DNA from 3 places in the Massilia scottii genome. Region 2 is predicted to be linked to each of the others. Evidence: predicted binding sites of a transcription regulator. Region 2 holds the regulator's gene; each other region holds the start of a gene.

Region 1 (2,265 bases), on a different contig from region 2:
GCATCGATTTCAGGTGCGCCTTGTAGCCACGCAGTTCGCCGTCGTTCGGCAGTTTGCCGTGCACCAGCAGGTAGGCGATTTCTTCGAATTCGCAGCTGTCGGCGACATCGAGGATGTCGTAGCCGCGATAGTGCAGGTCGTTGCCGGTTTTGCCGACCGAGCACAGTGCGGTGTTACCGGCGGTGACGCCGGACAACGCGACCGATTTTTTCGGCTTGAATGGAACGGCTTCGGCCGGGGTGGTGATGTCAGTCATGTGAACTCCGCGATTCTTCTTAATTAGTGTGATTACTTTTCTTTACCCTGGGCGAACAGCGAGTCGAGCTTTTGCTCGTACTCGTGGTAGCCGAGGTAGTCGTACAGCTCCATGCGGCTTTGCATGGTCGATACGACGTTTTTCTGGGTGCCTTCGGCGCGCAGCGTCTTGTAGAAATTCAGGGCCGCCGCGTTCATGGCGCGGTAGGCGCCGCAGCAGTACAGGGCGATATCGACCTTGGCCGAGCGCAGTTCGTCGAGCGTGAACAGCGGCGTCGCGCCGAATTCGGTCAGGTTGGCGAGGATCGGCACCTTGACCGCGTCGCGCACCTGGCTGTACATCTCCAGTTTGGTGATCGCTTCCGGGAAGATCATGTCGGCGCCGGCTTCGACGTACGCGCAGGCGCGGTCGATGGCGGCGTTCAGCCCTTCGACGGCAAGCGAATCGGTGCGCGCCATGATGACGAAGCTTTCGTCATGGCGGGCGTCCACGGCGGCCTTGATGCGGTCGACCATTTCTTCCTTGCTGACGATCTCCTTGCCCGGGCGGTGGCCGCAGCGCTTGGCCGAAACCTGGTCTTCCATGTGTACCGCCGCCACGTCGGCGCGGATCATGTGGCGGATCGTGCGCGCGATGTTGAAGGCGCCGCCCCAGCCGGTGTCGATATCGACCATCAGCGGCAGGCCGCAGGTGTCGGTGATGCGCTGGGCATCGGTGATCACGTCGTCCATGGTGCTGATGCCGAGGTCCGGCATGCCGAGCGAGTTGGCGGCCACGCCGCCACCGGACAGGTACACGGCCTTGTAGCCGGTTTGTTCGGCCATGCGCGCGGTGTAGGCGGTGATGGTGCCGACGACCTGCAATGGGGACTCTTCCTGGACTGCGCGGCGGAACATCGCGCCTCGTGATTCTCTCATTACGTTTCTCCTGGGGATGATGCGTTAAACAGACGACCCTGACAGCATTGCAAGCGGCGTGCCACCGATGCTGAAGGCCGATGGACAGGGAGGGAATGCCGGAAACGGCTTTACATTCAATAGCTTGCGCTAAATCAAAACGAGCTTGTCGGAAATAGTGCTGGGCAAGCATGTTTCATCCATGTTTCATCGTGAAACGTCGAAACACCAATACGGTACAATTGAAACATGCCCTATTCTTCCCGCACTGCTGGCGACGCCCACGACAAACCGGTCATCTGGACCGTTTCCGTATCGCGCCTGTCCGACCTGTTCCGCGACATCACGCTCGAATACGACCACCTGGCGGCGATCGAGCCGGTCAACCTTGGCTTCGACGACGCCGCCCGCCATATCCGCGAGCGCATGGCCAACGAACGCTGCGACGTGGTGATCGCGGCCGGCTCGAACGCGGCTTACCTGAAAGGCCGCGTGTCGGTGCCGGTGGTGATCGCCAAGGCCAGCGGCTTCGACATGATGCAGGCGCTGGCGCGCGCGCGCCGCGTATCGGCGCGCATCGGCGTCATCACTTACCAGCAGCAGCTGCCCGAACTGGCCGAATTTGCCGGCACGTTCGGCTTTTCCATCGCGCAGCGCACCTACGTCACCGAAGAAGACGCACGCGCCCAGATCAACGACCTGAAAGCGGCCGGGATCGAGGCGATCGTCGGTGCGGGCCTGATCACCGACCTGGCCGAAGAAGCGGGACTGACCGGCGTCTTCGTGTATTCGGCCGCGTCGATCCGCCAGGCCTTCGACGATGCGCTGGAACTGGCGCGCCTGACCCAGCTCGAATCGAACAGCGGCCGGCGCCCGGTGGTCGCCGACACCTTGCGCACACGGCATGGGCTGAACGATTTGCGTGGCGAATCGCAAGCCATGGAGACCCTGCGCCAGGCGGTGGTGCTGTATGCGCGCTCGCCCGCCACGGTGCTGATCCAGGGCGAAACCGGCACCGGCAAGGAGTTGGTGGCGCAAGCGATTCACCCCGAAAGCCCGCGCAGCCTGGGCGCAAACCGGCCGTTCGTGGCCGTCAACTGCGGCGCGGTGGCC
Region 2 (2,265 bases):
CGAGATCGCGCGCGCGCTGGCGACCAACCCGCGTTTCGTGCTGCTCGACGAACCGTTCGCCGGGGTCGATCCGATTGCCGTCATCGAGATCCAGCGCATCGTGCGCTTCCTCAAGCAGCGCGGCATCGGGGTCCTGATCACCGACCACAACGTGCGCGAAACGCTCGGCATTTGCGATCGCGCCTACATCATCAACCAGGGTGCGGTGCTCGCCTCCGGTCGACCCGACGACATCATCGCCGATGAATCCGTGCGCCGGGTCTACCTGGGCGAACACTTCCGGATGTAGGCATGAAACAGTCCCTTCAACTACGCACCTCACAGCACCTCGCCCTCACGCCCCAGCTGCAGCAGTCGATCCGGCTGCTGCAGTTGTCGACCCTGGAACTGCACCAGGAACTGGAACAGCTGTTAAGCGACAACCCGCTGCTCGAACGGCTCGACGATCCGCTCGATCATTCGGTGCGCCTGCTGGGCGATGGCGCCATCAGCAGCACCTCGACGCCGACCGAAGCGGCGCCCGAGCCGGGTGCGCAGGATGCGCCGGCGCCGGCCGAAGGCGAGGGCTTCGAAGGCGGCGAGGCGGACAGCCCGGCCAGCAGCGACAACGATGGCGAATGGGGCGACCTCGGTCGCGCCAAGACATCCGACGATGAGGATTCGCGCCCGCAGCTGGAAGCCTCGGCCACCACCTTGCGCGAGCACCTGATGGAGCAGATGCGCGTGACCGTGCTGGAGGCGCGCGACCGCGCGCTGGTCGAACTGATCGTCGACGCCATCGACGACAACGGCTACCTGACCGAAACGCTGGAAGAAATCCACGAGCGCATGCCACCCGAGCTGGATATCGAAATTGAAGAACTGCGCACGGCGCTGGCGCTGCTGCAAAGTTTCGATCCGGTTGGCGTGGGCGCGCGCAACGCGTCCGAGTGCCTGGCGCTGCAGATCCGGCGCATGCCTTGTGTGGCGCTGGTGACGCGGCGCATGGCGCTGACCATCGTCGAGAACCACCTGACCTGGTTCGCGCAGCGTGAATTCAACAAGCTGAAAAAGGCGCTCGACTGCGACGATGAAGACTTGCGCGAGGCGCAGACCGTGATCCGCCAGTGCAATCCGCATCCGGGCGCGGAGTTCGCGTCGGACGTATCGGACTACGTGGTGCCGGACGTGATCGTGCGCAAGGCGAAAAACGGCTGGTCGGTGATGCTCAATAACGATGTCATGCCGCGCCTGCGCGTGAACAGCATGTACGCCGCGCTGCTCAAGCAGGGCAAGGGCGAAGGGCAGATGGGCGCGCAGCTGCAGGAAGCGAAGTGGCTGATCAAGAACATGCGCCAGCGTTTCGATACCATCTTGCGGGTGGCCGAAGCGATCGTCGAACGCCAGCGCAATTTCTTCTCGCACGGTGCGGTGGCGATGCGCCCGCTCGTGCTGCGTGAAATCGCCGACACGCTCGGCCTGCACGAAAGTACGATCTCGCGCGTGACCACGCAAAAGTACATGATGACGCCGCACGGCATGTTCGAGCTCAAATATTTTTTCGGCAGCCACGTGGCCACCGAAGCGGGCGGCGAAGCGTCATCGACGGCGATCCGCGCGCTGATCGTGCAGCTCACCAGCGCCGAAGATCCCAAGAGCCCTCTGTCGGACAGCAAGATCGCCGACATGCTGGGCGAGCAGGGCATGGTGATCGCGCGCCGCACGGTCGCCAAGTACCGCGAAGCGCTCAAGATTCCGCCGGTCGCCCTGCGCAAGTGCCTCTAGCCTGCTCAGAGCTGCGCGGCGCCTAGAAAAATTCCGGGTGCTCGCGCAGCAGCAGCTGCTCGTACTGGTTCACCGCCTTGAACGTTCCCAGGCCGGGTGCCATGCGCCGGCCCGCATCCCAGCTGCGCCAGGCGCGCGCCATGTCGTAGCTCAGGAACAGCGCATCACCCATATCCTTGTAGGCCCCGGCCAGCGCTGGATTGGCGCGCAACACGCTGGCGTACAGCGGTAGCGCGCCGCGCACGTCGCCCAGCTTGGCGCGCCAATTTGCTTCAAACAGCGCCAGCATGTGCTGCTTGTGTGTGGTGAGCTTGCGCAGTTCCTGCAGCTTGGCGAGCGCCGCCTCCATCTCCGCCTTCCCCTTGGGCCGTATCGCCGCCGCGAACGCGCGCACTTGCGGGTCGGCGTTGAGCAGCACCTTCTGCTCCGGAGTCGGCATTTTCATCTGTTCGCCGCTGACAAAGGCCAATTCGGACATGCCGAGCATGGCGTCGAATGCAC
Region 3 (2,265 bases), on a different contig from region 2:
GGCGGCACTGGCCGTGCTGGCGGCCGGCGCGACCGCGGTGGTGGCGGGCGCCTCGACCGGTGTAACCACCGCGGCGGTCGTATCCGGCTTGGGCGCATCCTGGGCCGAGGCCGGCAAGACGCCGCCGATGGCGCATAGCACCGCTAGTCCGGCCAGCCACTTTGTTATCGTTTTATTCATCAGTGTTCCCCTCACCTTAAAGTGCTTCGTTACCGGTTTCGCCGGTGCGGATACGCACCACCTGTTCCAGGTTATAGACAAAAATCTTGCCGTCGCCAATCTTGCCGGTGCGCGCGGCACCTTCGATGGCTTCGATGGCCTGTTCGACGATGGCGTCGTCCACGGCCGCCTCGATCTTGGTCTTGGGCAGGAAGTCGACCACGTACTCGGCGCCGCGATACAGCTCGGTATGGCCTTTCTGGCGTCCGAAGCCCTTGACTTCGGTAACGGTAATCCCTTGCACGTTGATGGCCGAGAGCGCTTCGCGCACTTCGTCCAGCTTGAAGGGTTTGATAATGGCGGTGATCATTTTCATGGCTGGCCTCTTAGAAAGTTTTTGACACGGTCAACACGGCGCGGGAACGGCCCAGGTCCTTGCCGTTGACCGGGCTGATATACATGTCGGTATTGGCGCTGATGACGGCCAGCGCGACCGTGGCGAAACCGAAGTCCTTGGTCAGGCCGATCTTGGCGTCGTTGTAGCTGAGCGCATCGTTGTGGGCCACGCGCTGGCGTCCCACGTGCAGGTTGAGCACCAGGCCGGTGGCCAGGTCGAGATTGGCGCTCAGGTCCAGGTAGCCGCTGCCCTTGCTGTCGGTGGTGCCGAACAGATTGGTGGTCGAATGCGAGTACTTCAGGGACACCGGCCCCATGCCGACCTGCCCGTACAGCTCGAACGTGTTGGCGCTCGGATGCAAGCCGTTGGACGGGTAGCCGTAGTACAGGCCGCCCACGTCGTAGCTGATGCCCTTGGTGATTTCCCCCTTCTTGCCGCCGTACAGGTCGATTTCGACATCGCCATCGCCCCCCAGGTCCTTGGTCCACTTGATGGTCGAGGCCCACACGCCGGCGTAGGCGCCGCTCGGCGTGTGGGTGTAGTCGGCCCCGCCCTGCACGGCCGGCTTCATGCGGGTTTGCGACAGGCCGCGGTAGCGGTAGTCGCTGGTCAGGGCAGCGTTGAAGCTGACCACATTGTCGGGCGCGGGCGCGTCGGCAGCCTGGGCCAGCGGCGCTCCCAGGGTTGCCAGCGCCAGGGTCAGCGCAGCGGCGAGAGACAACGGAGTAGACAGCTTATTCATGACGGTTCCCTTATGGTTTTTTAACTGAGACGGCGGTTGGGGTTTAAAATGTAGCCTGGAGCATGCACACTGCTTAACCATTAGCAGAAGTCATGCCAGCTACGATTGCGCCCGGCCGCAACTTGTTTTTGCGCCCGGCGTCCCCAACTTGCTGTTAATAAACAGTAAAAGATCCGCGATTCCGGTCGCGGCCGGCGCGAATGCACCAAACTGGCCCACCTGGCGCACCGCTGCGGTGCGCCACCGATTTCACGAGGATTGCGATGGACATGAACAGCTTTTTCAACGACTTGCAGGGCAAGATCAACCAGGCCATCGAGAGTTCGCCGGCCAAGGATATCGAGAAGAACGTCAAGAGCATGATGACCCAGGGCTTTTCCAAGCTCGACCTGGTCACGCGCGAGGAATTCGATATCCAGGCGCAGGTGCTGGCCAAGACCCGCGCCAAGCTCGAAGCACTGGAACAGCGCGTCACCGAGCTCGAAGAACGCCTGGTGCCCACCAAGCCGCAGGTCTGAGTCAGAGTCTGAACCTGCGGCGGCGCTAGCGCCGCATCAGCAAGCGTTCGACCGCATCGATCTGGGCTGCCGAAAAGGCTTTGCGCCCCGGTTCGCGCGTGAGTAATTCGCCCATGGCCCAGGCGTAGATCAGTTGCGCCCGCGTGGCTGCCTCGGCCGCGTCGAAACCAAGCCCGGCCAGCAAGTTCGCCACGAACGCGACCCGGCGCTCGTGCACCCGGCGCAGCACCTGGGCCGCGCCCGGATCTTGCGCGCCGAGCGTGTTGATGGCCTGGTAAAGGCCGATATCGAGTTCGCCCACATTCGTCAACAAAAGACGCAGCCGCGCCAGCGCATCATCCGCAGCCTCTTCAATGGCGCGGATGATCTGGTCGGTGGCGATCGATTCCCAGCGCTCCAGCACCGCCAGCGCAAAGCTGCCGGCGCTGTCGAAATGCCAATAAAAACTT

Evidence for each region. The regulator sigma-54, encoded in region 2, starts transcription at its own class of promoters, with help from an activator protein. The targets are predictions, from matches to a motif close to TGGCANGNAANCTGCTTT.
Region 1: the regulator sigma-54 is predicted to act here: its motif matches at 1,220-1,237, upstream of prpB (methylisocitrate lyase).
Region 3: the regulator sigma-54 is predicted to act here: its motif matches at 1,379-1,396, upstream of RBA41_RS11155 (TorF family putative porin).

What each region holds. Positions count from the first base shown of each region.
Region 1 is NZ_JAVCWM010000012.1:84,374-86,638, forward strand. It holds gene prpC (bifunctional 2-methylcitrate synthase/citrate synthase) at 1-256, opposite strand, end outside; gene prpB (methylisocitrate lyase) at 289-1,173, opposite strand; gene prpR (propionate catabolism operon regulatory protein PrpR) at 1,402-2,265, shown strand, end outside.
Region 2 is NZ_JAVCWM010000009.1:160,179-162,443, reverse strand. It holds gene lptB (LPS export ABC transporter ATP-binding protein) at 1-289, shown strand, start outside; gene RBA41_RS14925 (RNA polymerase factor sigma-54) at 292-1,764, shown strand; gene RBA41_RS14920 (hypothetical protein) at 1,787-2,265, opposite strand, start outside.
Region 3 is NZ_JAVCWM010000006.1:351,880-354,144, forward strand. It holds gene RBA41_RS11145 (ammonium transporter) at 1-180, opposite strand, end outside; gene RBA41_RS11150 (P-II family nitrogen regulator) at 197-535, opposite strand; gene RBA41_RS11155 (TorF family putative porin) at 546-1,298, opposite strand; gene RBA41_RS11160 (accessory factor UbiK family protein) at 1,562-1,816, shown strand; gene RBA41_RS11165 (TetR/AcrR family transcriptional regulator) at 1,842-2,265, opposite strand, start outside.